DNA from 2 places in the Actinokineospora spheciospongiae genome. Region 1 is predicted to be linked to the other one. Evidence: riboswitches for the same ligand, from Rfam matches in the RefSeq annotation. Region 1 holds a riboswitch; the other holds the start of a gene.
What was found. Region 1 has a riboswitch for cobalamin ahead of DFQ13_RS20150 (FecCD family ABC transporter permease). Riboswitches for the same ligand answer to the same signal wherever they lie in the genome.
Positions count from the first base shown of each region.

Region 2: linked by a shared signal. The riboswitch ahead of DFQ13_RS24125 (CbtB domain-containing protein) and the one ahead of DFQ13_RS20150 (FecCD family ABC transporter permease) in region 1 are both predicted to bind cobalamin.

Region 1 covers NZ_QHCP01000007.1:144,629-151,666, reverse strand. Annotated here, with positions in the region: gene DFQ13_RS20160 (alpha/beta hydrolase) at 1-522, shown strand, start outside; gene DFQ13_RS20155 ((2Fe-2S) ferredoxin domain-containing protein) at 810-1,493, shown strand; cobalamin riboswitch at 1,610-1,787, shown strand; gene DFQ13_RS20150 (FecCD family ABC transporter permease) at 1,873-2,901, shown strand; gene DFQ13_RS20145 (ABC transporter ATP-binding protein) at 2,898-3,701, shown strand; gene DFQ13_RS20140 (ABC transporter substrate-binding protein) at 3,698-4,732, shown strand; gene DFQ13_RS20135 (class I SAM-dependent methyltransferase) at 4,780-5,553, opposite strand; gene DFQ13_RS20130 (ABC transporter ATP-binding protein) at 5,597-6,445, opposite strand; gene DFQ13_RS20125 (FecCD family ABC transporter permease) at 6,442-7,038, opposite strand, start outside.
Region 2 covers NZ_QHCP01000010.1:102,535-109,572, reverse strand. Annotated here, with positions in the region: gene DFQ13_RS24145 (UDP-N-acetylglucosamine 2-epimerase) at 1-198, opposite strand, end outside; gene DFQ13_RS24140 (response regulator) at 1,172-1,825, opposite strand; gene DFQ13_RS24135 (GAF domain-containing sensor histidine kinase) at 1,822-3,690, opposite strand; gene DFQ13_RS24130 (histidine phosphatase family protein) at 3,979-4,545, opposite strand; cobalamin riboswitch at 4,606-4,761, shown strand; gene DFQ13_RS24125 (CbtB domain-containing protein) at 4,778-4,990, shown strand; gene DFQ13_RS24120 (CbtA family protein) at 4,981-5,787, shown strand; gene DFQ13_RS24115 (pyridoxamine 5'-phosphate oxidase family protein) at 5,872-6,300, opposite strand; gene DFQ13_RS24110 (NAD(P)H-binding protein) at 6,327-7,038, opposite strand, start outside.

The sequences.
Region 1 (7,038 bases):
TACTCCGACGCCGATTTCCCCCGGCTCGCCGGGCTGATGCGCGCGGCGATGGCGTCCGGGCCGCTGCCGAGCCTGCCCGCGCCGCCGGAACCCGTTCAGCAGAACACGACGGCCGTCGCCATCGGCACCCTGTGCAACGACGTGGAGTGGCCTGATTCGGTTCGCGCCCACCAGCGGGACGTGGACCGGGACCGCCTGGCGCACCCACTCACCGCAGGGATGCCGGTGAACATCTTCCCCTGCGCGTTCTGGCCCCACCCGCCTGCCGAGCGGACGACTCGGATCACCCCGCGCGGCCCGTCGAACGTGCTGCTCGTGAACAACCTGCGCGACCCCTCGACACCGCACAGCGGCGCCTTGCGGATGCGGCGCGCGTTCGGCGACCGGGCCCGCATGGTCAGCGTCGACTCCGGCGGCCACGGCGCCTACCTGGCCAACGGCAACGCCTGTGGGGACCGGACCGTGACCGCCTTCCTCGTCGACGGCACGCGCCCGGCGCACGACGTCCTCTGCGGGACGTGACAGCGGAATCCCGGTCCGCGGAATTGGAGAAAGGCGGCGCGCTTTTCGGACAAGGGGCCGGTTCCTGCGGCGGGTGACAGGTTTCGGGGCGGCATTTGTCAGGGCGTGGTGGACGCCGAGTCCAGGGGTTCGTGCTCTGTTCCTGACAAAGCTGGTGAATCGGTTTCTGGTGTTCGGGGAATTATGATCGCAATTCCCCCGTTCCGCACATTGTGTATTGCGTTCAGGCGTTCGACCCGAGATGGTGGCGGGGAGTCCATCCGGCGGGACACCAGAGGAGCAGTCGCGTGCGAGAACACCGTCTCGTCCTGGTGGGGATGGGGGCTGACGCCGCGAACCGGGAGACCGATCTGCGAATCCTGGCCGAGGAGGTGGGGGCCAGGGTGGCCTACCTGCAGCTCGGCGCGCCGACCCTGCACGACGTGCTCGACGACCTCGCGGCGACCGAGCCCGGTTCGCTCGTGCGCCTGGTGGCCGTCCCCACGGCGGGGACCGTCTCGCCCGCGCGGTCGTGGTTGCGGCGGGTCGCGGGGGACTGGGTGCGGAGGTTCCCCGGGGTGCTGGCCATCACGGTCGCGGACCGGGCGGTGACCGGGGAGGAGGCGGGTCTGTCCTCTCCCGCCTGGGACACCGCGCCGGGGCACGGCCGCCACGTCCTGGTCTGCCACGGACCGCGGTGCAGCGCGCGGGGGGCCGCCGAGACCGCCGAGGCGCTCGCCCGCGCCCTGCGCGAGCGCGGGGTCGGTGTGGACGGGGTGCTGCTCACCCACACCGGCTGCCTCTACCCCTGCAACCACGGGCCCGTGGTCGCGGTGGCCTCCGACGACCAGTGGTGGGGGCCGGTCACCGCGCAGGGCGCGCGCGACCTCGTTGCCGCCTGGGCCGCCGATCCGCGCAGCGGCGCCCGCAGGCCCGTCAGCAGGCCGGGCGCGCTCGCGGAGGCGCTGCCGCCGCCGCACGGGCAGGGCTGAACCCGACCGCGGGCAACAGCCACGGCCACGTCACACGGCCACGTCACACGGCCACGTCACACGGCCACGTCACACGGCCACGTCACACGGCTCTGTCCCCGGCGGCCGGGACCGTGTTAGGTTCTGCCCGAGCCAGTCGTGCCCGCAAGGCCAGGGAACCCGGTGCGAATCCGGGACTGTCGCGCAGCGGTGAGGGTGACCGGCGGAACACGTGCCACTGGGCCCCGGTGCCCGGGAAGGCGTTCCGGCGGGCTGAACCCGAGTCCGAAGACCTGCTGGCTCGGTCGTCGACCGATCGGGCTTCGCGGATGAGCCCCTGGCGAGAGCGGGTTCGGCGTGCGCGTCGTCGTGTGGCGTGTCCGGTAGCGGGACGCGCAGGGTGCCGACCCTGCCCCTGGTGCTGGCGTTGTCGGTCTGCCTGGTCCTGAGCATGGCGGTGTCGCTGACGCTCGGCTCGGAGTCGCTGCGGCCCGCCGGGGTGTGGCGGGCCGTCGAGGCGGGCCTCACCGGCACCCCGGGCCCCGACCGGGTCTACGACGCCATCGTGTGGGACCTGCGGGCGCCGCGGGTGGTGCTGGCGGCGGTCGTGGGCGCGGGGCTGGCGGTGGCGGGCGCGGTCGTGCAGACCCTGGTCCGCAACCCGCTGGCCGACCCGTACCTGCTCGGCGTCTCCGCGGGCGCCGGGGTGGGCGCGACGCTGGTCATCGTCGCGGGGGCGTTCGGCGGGCTGGGGGTCTGGGGGCTGTCGGCCGGGGCGCTGGCCGGGGCGGTGGTGGCCGCGCTGCTGGTGTTCGGGGTGGCGCTGGCCCAGGGCGGGTTGACCCCGTTGCGGCTCGTCCTCACCGGCGTGGTGCTCTCCGCGGCGTTCTCGTCGGTGTCGAGCTTCCTGGTGTTCGTCGGGGACGAACCGGAGGCGACGCAGGCTGTCCTGCACTGGCTGCTGGGCAGCCTGTCCGGGGCCACCTGGGACAACACCGGCCCCGCGCTGGTCGCCGTCGCCGTGGCCACCGCGGCGCTGGTGGGCGTGCACTCGTGGCTCGACGCCCTCGCCTCCGGCCCGGACGTGGCCGCCGCGCTGGGCGTGCCGGTGCGCGGGGTGCGGATCGGGCTGTTCCTGCTGTCCTCCGTCCTGGTCGGGGTGCTCGTGGCGGTGTCGGGCGGCGTCGGGTTCGTCGGCCTGGTGGTGCCGCACCTGGCCAGGGTCGCGGTCGGCGCGCGGCACGCCGCGGTGCTGCCGGTCGCCGCCGTCGGCGGCGCGCTGTTCCTGGTGTGGGTCGACGTCGTGGCCCGCGTGCTGGTGCGACCGCAGGAGATGCCGCTGAGCGTGGTGACCGGGCTCATCGGCGCGCCGGTCTTCCTGGTCCTGATGGGACGCAGGCACTACAGCTTCTCCGGGGGCGGCCGGTGACGTCGCTGCGGTGCCGCGGGGTGCGCTGCGAGGTCGCGGGGCGGACGGTCGTGTCCGGGGTGGACCTCGACGTCGAGCCGGGGCAGATGCTCGCGCTCGTCGGGGTCAACGGCAGCGGCAAGTCGACCCTGGTCCGCGCGCTGAGCGGGCTGCGCGCCCCGGCCGACGGCGTGGTCGCCGTCGGCGGGCGGGACCTGCGCACGTTGCCCGCCCGCGAGCGCGCCCGGCTGATCGCCTACGTGGGCCAGGAGGAGACACCGCAGGAGGACCTGCTCGTCGGGGAGATGGTGGCGTTGGGGCGGGTCCCGCACCGGCGGCCGTGGGCGCTGGGCCGCGACGAGCACGCGGTCGTCGCGGGCGCGCTGGCCGCCGTCGACCTGGCGCACGCGGTCGACCGGCGCTGCGACCAGCTCTCCGGCGGCGAGCGCCGCCGGGCGATGCTCGCGCGGGCCCTCGCGCAGGGCGGTGGGCTCGTGGTGCTCGACGAGCCCACCAACCACCTCGACGTCGGCCACCAGACCCGGCTGCTGGAGACGCTGCGCGGCCTCGGCCGAACCGTGGTGGCCGCCATGCACGACCTGCCGCTCGCCGCGGCCTACTTCGACCGCGTCGCGGTCCTGCACCGCGGCGCGCTGCGCGTCGTGGACGCGGCGTCGACCGCGTTGTCCGCCGCCACGGTCGAGGAGGTCTTCGCCGTGGCCGCCGCCCGGATCACCGACCCCGGGACCGGGGCTGAGCACCTCGTGCTCGGCCCCGGTTCCGCACCGCCGCACCCCGTCGAGACGAGGACCGACCCATGAGAACGAACCGACCACGCCCGCGCGCCCTGCTCTGCGCCGTGCTCCTGACCGCGGTCCCCGCCCTCGCGGGGTGCGGCGGCGGGGAACAGCCCGCCGCGGCGAACCGGGTCACGGTGGACAACTGCGGCGAGCAGGTCCCGTTCCCGAGCCCGGCGCAGCGGTTGTTCGTCAACCAGGGCAACCGCGTCGCCACGGTCCTCGCCCTCGGTGCCGCGGACCAGGTGGCCGCGGTGAGCAGCCTGGGCGACGACCGCGCCGTGCTCGGGGCCGCCTACGGCACGGAGGTGGTCGACGGGCTGAACCTCACCACGGACGGGCAGCCGTCGCTGGAGAACGTCGTGGCCCAGCGCGCCGACGTGGTGGTCTCCTGGTTCAGCGACGGCGCCGACGTGACACCGGACCGGTTGGCGGCGCGGTCGATCGCGGCCTACCAGTCGACCGAGGGCTGCAAGCGGGGTTCCGGTGACGCGCGCGGCACCGTCGAACCCTGGGCCGCCCTCGACACCGACCTGCGCAACCTCGGGCGGATCACCGGGCGCGACCGGGAGGCGGAGGCCGCGGTGGCCGACATCGGGGCCCGCCGCGACGCGCTCGCCGCCGCCCCCGCGGCGCCGGACCGGCCGACGGTCTTCCTGTTCGACCGCGGCACCACCGACGTCTACTCCAGCGGGGCCTTCGGCGCCCCGCAGGCGATCATCGAGGCCGCGGGGGCGCGCAACGCCCTCGGTGACCTCCAGGAGTCCTGGACCTCGGTGTCGTGGGAGCGCATCGTCGCCGCGGACCCGGACTTCATCGCCTTCGTCGACTACAAGCGGCAGTCCTACCAGGACAAGGTCGACGTCCTGCGGACGAACCCCGCCACCAGGGACCTGCCCGCCGTCGTCGAGGGCCGGTTCCTCAACCTGCCGTTCGCGATGTGGACGAGCAGCCCGCTGAACATCGACGCCGCCGAGCACCTGCGCGCCGGGTTGGAGTCCCGGGGCCTGCTGCCGCGCAGCGGGGTCGAGCCGCGCCTGACCCTCCCCGGCTGACCGGTGCCCCGGCGGCGGGCCGAGCGGGCCGCGCCGCCGGGGTCAGGTCAGCGCAGCCCGACGACGATCCGCTCCTGCAGGTCCTGCCAGACCACGCCCGCCTCGGCGAACCCGGCGTCGAGCAGCGCGGCCTCGGTGAACCGGTGCGAGGCACCCGTCCAGTCGCGCGAGCCCTCCGGCCACAGCGTCTCGCGCAGGGCGAGGGCGTCGGCCAGCCCGGGCTCGGCCCGCACGGCCTCCCACCACTGCTCCCAGGACTCGGCGCCGCCCTCGAACGCCTTCGTGCGCCGTCGCAGCGCGAGGGCGTCGCAGGCCGCGCGCAGCCTGCTCCCCTGGTCGTGCGGGAGGTAGTCGGCGTTGAGCAGGACACCGTCCGGTCGCAGGAGCCGGAAGGCGCGGCGGTAGGTCGCGGCGAGGACCGAGGGTTCGAGCCAGTGCAGCGCCGTGCTGGAGAGCACCGCGTCGAACGAACCGTCCTCGCCGAGGCCGTCGGCCCACCCCGGGTCGCGCAGGTCGGCCCGCACCCAGCGCAGCCTGCCGTCGAAGTCGCCGAGGGCGCCCTCGCCGATGGCCAGGAGCACCGGGTCGACGTCGACCGCCACCGCCCGCGCCGAGGGCAGCCGCTCCAGCAGCCTGCCGCTGATCGCGCCGGGGCCGCAGGCCAGGTCGAGCACCACCAGGTCCTCGGCGGGCCGCAGGTGGGTCAGCACCTCGAACAGGACCTCGTACACGCGGTCGCGGTCGGCGATGTAGGCGGTCTGCTGGACGTCCCACCGGCGGTACAGGTCCGGCCTGGGGTCGATCGGGTCGAGCGTGGTCACGGGCTTCCTTCCGGGTGAGTGCGCCGGGGCGCGCGGGCCGACCTCATTCTTGTCCCTTGCCCGCCGCGGCCGGTTCCGCCGGGGACACCGCGCCCGCCAGCCGGGAGAAGGCGAGGTGGACCTGACCGGTGTCCGGGTCGGACCAGCGGTGCGACCGGACGCCGAAGACCTCGGCGACCAGGTCGGTGGTCAGCACCTCGGCGGGCGGTCCGCCCGCGACGACGCGCCCGCGGTGCAGGACGTAGACCCGGTCGCAGTGCCCGACCGCCAGCGCGAGGTCGTGCATGACCGTCAGCGAGGCCACCCCGAGGCCGCGGACCAGGTCGAGCAGTTCCAACTGGAACCGGATGTCGAGGTGGTTGGTCGGCTCGTCGAGGACCAGCAGGCGCGGCTGCTGGGCCAGGGCCCTGGCCAGCAGGACCCGTTGCTTCTCGCCGCCGGAGAGGGTGTCGTAGTCGCGTCCGGCCAGCGCCGAGACCCCGGTCTTGGCCATGGCCTGCGCGCAGACGCGCCGGTCGTCGTCGGTGTCGCGGTCCACGGGCCCCTTGTGCGGGTTGCGGCCCATGGCGATGACGTCGGCGACCTTGAGGACGAAGTCGCTGCCGCTCTCCTGCACCACGACCGCGGTCCGCTGCGCGGACTGGCGCGCGCTCAGCGACCACACGTCCGCGCCGTCGACCCGCACCACACCCGATTCCGGTCGCAGCGCCCGGTAGACCGCCCGCAGCAGCGTGGACTTCCCGCTGCCGTTCGGGCCGACGACGGCGACCATCTCCGCGGGCCCGACCGTGAAGTCCACATCGGACACGATCGGCGTTCCGCCGAGCGAGACCGACACGCCCTCGGCGGTGACCCGCGGCGCCACCGCGCTCCCGTTCTCGTCGTGCCTCACCCGAATCGCGCCTCCCGTCCCACTTCGCGCTTGCGCAGCAGCCAGATGAAGAACGGCACCCCGAACACCGCCGTCACGATGGACAGCGGCAACTCGGTCGCCTCGAGCACGGTGCGCGCGGCCAGGTCCATCAGGACCAGGAACACCGCGCCGGTGAGCGCGGCCACCGGCAGCAGCCGCCGGTGGTCGGCGCCGACCAGCATCCGACACAGGTGCGGGATGATCAGCCCGACGAACGCGATCGCCCCGCTGACCGCGACCATCACCCCCACCATCAGCGAGGTGACCACCAGCATCCGGATGCGGAAGCGGGCGACGTCGAGCCCGAGGGACACCGCCGTCTCCTCCCCGCCGAGCAGCGAGTTCAACGGCCGCGCCTGGGTGAACAGGTACAGCAGCCCGACGAGCACGCCCGCGGCGGGGACGCCGACGTCGCTCCAGGCGGTGGACCCGAGGCTGCCGAACAGCCAGGTGAGCACCCCCTGGACGTCGTGCGGGTTCGCGCGCAGCAGCAGGAGGCCGTAGAGGGCCTGGAACAGGTAGGCCAGCGACACCCCGGCGAGGATCAGCCGGAACGGCGTCACCCGCCCGCC
Region 2 (7,038 bases), on a different contig from region 1:
GAACTCCGCCAGCGCCGCCGTCGCCGCCCCCGCCCCGTGACCGCACACCAGCACCACCGGCCGCACCCGCCCCCCGGCCGCCATGGCCCCCGCGAGCGGCGCGATCCGCACGGCCGCCCCCGCGTCCCCCACCACCAGGCACACCTCGGGCACCCGGCCGGGCGGGCACGGCGCGGGCAACGGAACCAGGGTGTTCACCACCGCACCCCTTCCTTCCGCCCACACCGACCTTCGTCAGCGGTATAGCGCGCGACCGGCCCGACGTTACCGCCGGTCGGGGCGGGTTTCTCGGTGAAACACCCACCTGATCGGGTGGCACCCCGAACCACGGAGCGCCACCTCCTTCACCCGATCGAATCCACGCGCACGATGACAGGAACCGGCCCCGGAACCACCGGATCGACTCACCCCGGCCACATCGGTGACCCGCACCCCCACCAGCCCGCCACCCGGAAACTTCCGCACGCACCACCACCCCACCAACCGCTCCAGCCCCCAAGCCACCCGCCCCGGTCTCCACTCCGAACCCACCGCCGCAACGCCAACCACCGGCCCGGCGGCCAGCCACTCCGAACACCATCGGGCGCAGCCGCCAAACACCCCACCAACCGCCAGCCCGGCGGCCGGCCACACGAACCCCCATCGGGCGCAGCGAAAGCCAGCCACCCCGCCAACCGCCGGCCTGGCGGCCGGCCACACGAACCCCCATCGGGCGCAGCGAAAGCCAGCCACCCCGCCAACCGCCGGCCTGGCGGCCAGCCACCCGCAACCTCACCGGGCGCAGCCGGCGACCACCCCGCCAACCGCCGGCCCGGCGCCAGAATGCCCGGGTGGGTGGATGTGCTTGGGTGGGGGAAGCGATCATGTGCAAGCCTGCCTGGGCAGTGGGGCACTCTTTTCGCCCCACTCGGTCACACCAGGCACATGATCGCTGTAGGGGCCCCGCCCAAGCAGATCCACCCACCCGGGCACGCCCCGAAAACGACCGGGCCCTTGAACCACAGCCACGGCTGAGCAAGAAGCCCTGCCCGGGCACGCCCAACAAACGACCGAGCTTTGAAACCACGGCACGGCTGAGCAGGTCCACCCGGGCACGCCCAACAAACGACCGGGCTTTGAAACCACGGCTCGCCAGCCAGGTCAAGCACTCAAGCGAACGCTTGCGCGCAACTCACCCCTGCCCCCGCCGGGTGTTCTGCAACCGAGTCGCGTAGACAGCCGCCTCTGTCCGCCGATCGAACCCCAACTTGTGCAGCAGAGTCGACACGTAGTTCTTCACGGTCTTCTCCGCCAGGTACAACGCCCCCGCGATCTGCCGGTTCGTCATCCCCTCGGCGATCAGGTCCAGGATCTTCCGCTCCTGCGGGCTCAACGTCGTGTACCGGGGGTCCTCGACCCGGCCACCCCGCAACCGGTCCAGCACGGTCGCCGTCACCCCCGCGTCCAGCAGCGAACCCCCCGCCGCGAGCGTGCGCACGGCGGAGACCAGGTCGTTGCCGCTGACCTGCTTGAGCATGTACCCGGCCGCGCCCGCCATGATCGCGCCGAAGAGCGCTTCGTCGTCGGAGAACGACGTCAGCATCAGGCAGGCGGGCGGTGGGTCCACCAGGGACCGGATCTCCCGGCACACCGTGACGCCCTCGCCGTCGGGCAGCCGCACGTCCAGGATGGCCACCCGCGGTCGCACCGCCGGGATGCGCGCCAGCGCCTGCGCGGCGGTGGCGGCCTCGCCGACCACGTCGATGTCCGGTTCCACCTCCAGCAGTTGCCGCAAGCCGCGCCGGACCACCTCGTGGTCGTCCAGCACGAACACCGAGATCGTCATGCGTGCTCCTCCGCCCCTCGCGCCGCCGCGGTGGACGTCCACCCCAGCGGTACCGACCAGTCCACTCTCGTCCCCCCGACGTCGGCCGGTCCGACCACGCACCGCCCGGACCAGCGCCGCGCGCGCTGGGCCATGTTGGCCAGCCCGCTGCGGTGGGCGAGCCCCTCGGGCACCCCGCGGCCGTCGTCGTGCACCAGCAGTTCCAGCCGGGTCGCCCGGCGGTCCACCGCCACCGTCACCTGCACCGCCGCCGCGTCCGCGTGCCGGACCACATTGGACAGCGACTCGCGCAGGGTGGCGATCAGGTCCAGCGCGATGTCGGCGGGCACCACCGAGTCCAGCGGTCCCTCCAGCCGCACGGTCGGCTCGTAGCCCAGCGACACGGTCGCGTCGGAGATCACCCGCAGGATGTCCGAGCGCAGGCTGTAGGGGCCGTTCGCGGGCTGCTGCAGGGAGAAGATGCTGCGCCGCAGTTCGCGGATGGTCTGGTCGATCTCGGCGATGAACCCGGTGATCTGCTCCGGGGTGTTCGCCGCGGCCGGGTCGCGGCGCAGCCCCTGCAAGCCCAGGCCCAGGGCGAAGAGCCGCTGGATCACCAGGTCGTGCAGGTCGCGGGCGATCCGGTCGCGCTCCTCGAACAGCGCCAGCCGCTGCTTGTCGCGTTGCGCCTCGGCGAACCCCATCGCCAGCGCGGCGTGCGTGCCGTAGTCGAGCACCATCCCCAGGTCGGACTCGTCGAACGGCGCGGCGCCGCGGTCGCGGGCCACGATGAGCACCCCGGCCGGGGTGCGCCCGCCGGTGAGCGGCACCAGCACCGCGGGCCCCAGTTCGCTGATCTCGGGCGGCAGCGACCGGAACGTCTGCGCCGACCGGCTCAGCGTCGCCTCGGCGACCTCGGTGACCGACCGCGGCCTGCCGGTGCTGAACACGTCGCCGGTGAGGCTGTCGACGGTGACCATCCTGGTGCCGGTCAGCTCCTCGCGCAGCCGACCGTCCACCGCGCGCAGCACCATGTGCCCCGGCCCGTCCGGCACGGCCACGATCGCCACCGCCGCGGCCGCGATCTCCCTGGCCCGGCGCACCAGCAGCGCCAACCCCTCGTCCTCGCCGCCCCCGCCGGTGCGCAGCACGGCGGTGACCTCGGTGGTGGCCACCAGCCAGCGCTCCCGGCGCTGGCTCAGCTCGTAGTGCCGGGCGTTGGTCACGGCCATGCCCGCCGCGGCGGCCAGCGCGACCACCACGTCCTCGTCCTCGTCGGTGAACGCCCGCCCGTCGGCCTTGTCCGCCAGGTACAGGTTCCCGTAGACCTGCTCGCGCAACCGGATCGGCACGCCGAGGAAGGAACCCATCTCCGGGTGGCCGGGCGGGAAGCCCGCGGCGGCCGGGTGGTCGCGCAGCTCGTCGATGCGCAGCGGGCCGGTCTGCCCGCCCACCACGCCCAGCACGCCCCGGCCGGTGGGCAGGGCGCCGATGGCCGCGCGCACGTCATCGGGGACGCCCGAGTGCAGCAGCTCGGTCAGTTCGCCGTCGGGCCCGAGGACGCCGAGCGCGCCGTAGCGGGCGCCGACCAGTTCGCAGCCCACCGCCACGACGCGGCGCAGCACGTCGGGCAGGGACAGGTCGCTGGCCACCGACAGCACCGCGCCGAGCAGGTGGCGCATCCGCTCGTGCGACATCTCCGCGGCCACGGCCCGGTCGACCAGGCCGCGGAAGAGCGCGTCGCGGGCCAGGTGCGGGGCCTGCGGTTCCGTCCGGTCGGCAGGCGGGTCGACGGCCGGGCGGCGCCGCGGGTCGTGGGGCACCGGGTCGTTGTCCGCCGCGTCGTGGTTCACGGTGGCACCGGGCTCGGCGCCCGGTCCGCCCATGTCACCCACACCCGTGTCCAGCGCGGCCTCCCACCCGTCTCGGCGAAACCGACCCCCGCGCCCGGTGCGCGTCGGGCGGTGGCGGCCCGGTCAGCGCCCGCGGAGGTCCAGGCGGCACGCGTAGACGCCCGTCGTGGGCGTGATCGGTGGGAAAAGGATCGCGGACTTCCCGCCGCCGCGCAAGATCGGGCGCGGAATGTCACCTCAATGCCGGGTGGTTGCCATTCGCCGCGCCACTTCTCTTGTCGGTGGGTATTTTTCGGAATTCGGGAAAGGAAGCACGGAACGTCATTCGTCGCGCTGTCCCGCCGGGCTCAGCCAGCGCAGCGACCACCGGCCGGGGCCGCCGCGCAGCACCGTCCGCGACAGCGGCACCACGTCGATGCGCCAGTACGCGGCCGGGTCGGCGCCGAGGGCGTGCACCAGCGCCGCGCGCACCACCGACGGGTGCGTCACCGCCACCACCGGCGCCGGGTCGGTGGGCCGCTCGTCGAGCCAGCCGCCCACCCTGGCCACCAGGTCGGCCAGCGACTCGCCGCCGTGCGGGGCCGCGGCCGGGTCGGTCAGCCACCGGGTGACCGCGGCGGGTTCGGCCGCCGCCACCTCGTCGAGGGTGCGCCCCCGCCAGGCACCGAAGTCCAGGTCCCGCAGCCGGTCGTCCACCGAGGCCGCCAGCCCCAGCGCGGTGGCGGTCTGCGCGCACCGGGTCTCCGGTCCGCGCAGCGCCACCGCCACCCGGCCCAGCCCGGCGGTGGACACCGGCCCCGGGTCCGACAGCGGTTCGTCGACCGGGAACGCGGCCACCCGCGTGGCGGCGGTGGGGCCGTGGCCCACCAGGGTCAGCCGATTACCCACCGGCACCCCTTGAGCTGGACGGATGATGTTGCCCACCGCGGACGCGGGCGCGTTGACACTGCAAGCGGCGCTCCCATAGGTTTCGGGACTGACCGAGATGGTATGGGGAAGCCGGTGTGATCCCGGCACGGCCGCGCCACTGTGATGGACCGGGCAACCGCTCCACAGTCAGACCCCCAGCCATCGACACCCCTGGACCCATCGGGCCGCGTGCAGCCTGAGGAGGCACCCCATGACGACGCATGCCGTCGCCACCCCCGTCCCCGTTCCCGTCAGCATCCCGGTGCGGCAGATCCTGCCGTACGCGCTCTTCGTCGGGATCATCTCGCTGATCGCGCTCTACTTCGTCGGCGCCGAGCAGGGCGCGCTCGCCGTGTTCGACGGCACCTACGTGCACGAGCTCGTCCACGACGCCCGCCACCTGCTGGGCTTCCCGTGCCACTGAGCGAGACCGGAACCGATCGAGCGGCCACCTCGGCCGCGCTGGACGTCCGCTCGTTGCTGGTGTGGGGCCTGCTCGCAGGCCTGCTCGGCGGTGTCCTCGCCTTCGGGTTCGCCGAGGCGTTCGGCGAACCGTCGGTGGACACCGCCATCTCCCTGGAGGAGCAGGGCGGCGCCGCGGAGCACTCGCACGACGACGGCGCCGCGGCAGGCCACAGCCACGGCGAGGAGGGCGCGGAGGAGGAGGTCGTCTCCCGGTCGTTCCAGTCCACCGGCGGCCTCGCCATCGGCACCGTCGTCTACGGGTTGGGCCTCGGCGGCCTGTTCGGGCTGGCGTTCGCCTTCGCCTACGGGCGGCTGGGCACCGCGAGCCCGCGCGGCACCGCCGTGGCCGTGCTGGGCATCGGCTACACCGCGGTCGTGCTGGTCCCGTTCCTGACCTACCCGGCGAACCCGCCCGCGGTGGGCCGGGGCGAGACCATCGGCGAGCGCACCGGCCTGTTCTTCGGCATGGTCGGCATCTCGCTGGTGCTCGCCCTGGTGGCCGTGGTCGTGGGCCGCAAGCTGGCCCAGCGGCTCGGCGGGTGGACTGCGGTCCTGGTCGCCGGGCTCGGCTACCTGGTGCTGGTGACGGTGGCGGCCAAGCTGCTGCCGGACTTCCAGGAGGTCCCCGACGGCTTCCCCGGCGCCACGCTGTGGGAGTTCCGGATCGCCTCGCTGGGCACCTCGGCGGTGCTGTGGGCGGGCATCGGGATCGGCTTCGCGGCGCTGCTGCACCGCGGGCTCACCCGCGCCCGCTAGACCATTCGCACCACTGAACCCCCGTCCTCGGCGCGAGGACGGGGGTTCAGTGCTTCCCCCGGAGTGAAAGGTTCGTTGGCGGGGTCAGGCCGTGTAGCGGCGCACGGTCTCCGGGTGGATGACAACGCGGAGCAGGTCGGTGGCCAGCATCGCGGCGAGGTCGTCGGCCCGGTCCGGGCCGTCGGGGCTCCAGTAGCGGGCGGCGAGGCGGGAACACAGTCCATGCGCCCCGTCGGTCTCCACCGTGGTGCGGCCGACGATGGACACCCAGCGCTCGCGTTCACCCACCGGGGCCGCGACGACGATCGCGGCGCGCGGGTCGCGGCTCAGGCGCCGCACCTTCAACGAGCCCGGCTCCGTGAAGAACTGGACCTTCCCCTCGGCGGTGGTCTCGAACCACACCGGTCGGGGCTGCACCGGTTGCGGTGCCCCGGCCACGGACAGGAACCCGTGCAGGGGGCGGGCGAGGAAGTCGAGGTCCTCGGTGGTCAGGGAACTGGTGGCGGTGCTCATCGCGGTCCTCTCAGCGGGGGTGGGGGTCAGCGCTGCCAGGCGCCCGCCGCCGCGGCCCGCACGGCGTAGTCCTCGAAGGTCCGGGGTTCACGCCCCAGCACGGTGGCGACCCCGTCCGCCGTCTCGGCGATGATCCCGCTCTCCATCAGCACGAACATCTCGGCGACGTGGTGGGCGTCGGCCTCGGCCCAACCCTGCTCGACCAGTGCCGCGGTGTACTCGGCGGGGGAGACCTGCTTGTAGGTGATGGGCAGCCCGGACGCCCGGGAGATCAGTTCGGTGGCCTCGGCGAAGGTCAGTGCGCGCGGCCCGGACAGCTCGTAGACCTTCCCGGCGTGCCCGTCGGGCTCGGTCAGCACCGCGGCCGCGACGTCGGCGACGTCCTCCAGGTCGATGAACGGCTCGGGGACCGCACCGGCCGGGAGCGCCAGCTCGCCCGCGACCAGCGGGGCGTGGAAGAGGTCTTCGTCGAAGTTCTGGTCGAAGTTCGACGGCCGCAGGACGGTCCAGTCCAGTGCCGAGCCGCGCACGGCGTCCTCGGCCGAGCGCATGTCCAGCCCGAACGCGGAGTCGCCCCAGGTGTCGGCGCCGCGCCCGGAGAGCAGGACCAGCCGCCGCACGCCCGCGGCCTCGGCCCGCGCCACGAACCCGTGCACCGGCCCGGGCACCGTCGGGGCCACCACGTAGGCGGCGGTGACGCCCGCCAGCACCGCGTCCCAGCCGTCGGGGTCGGCCCAG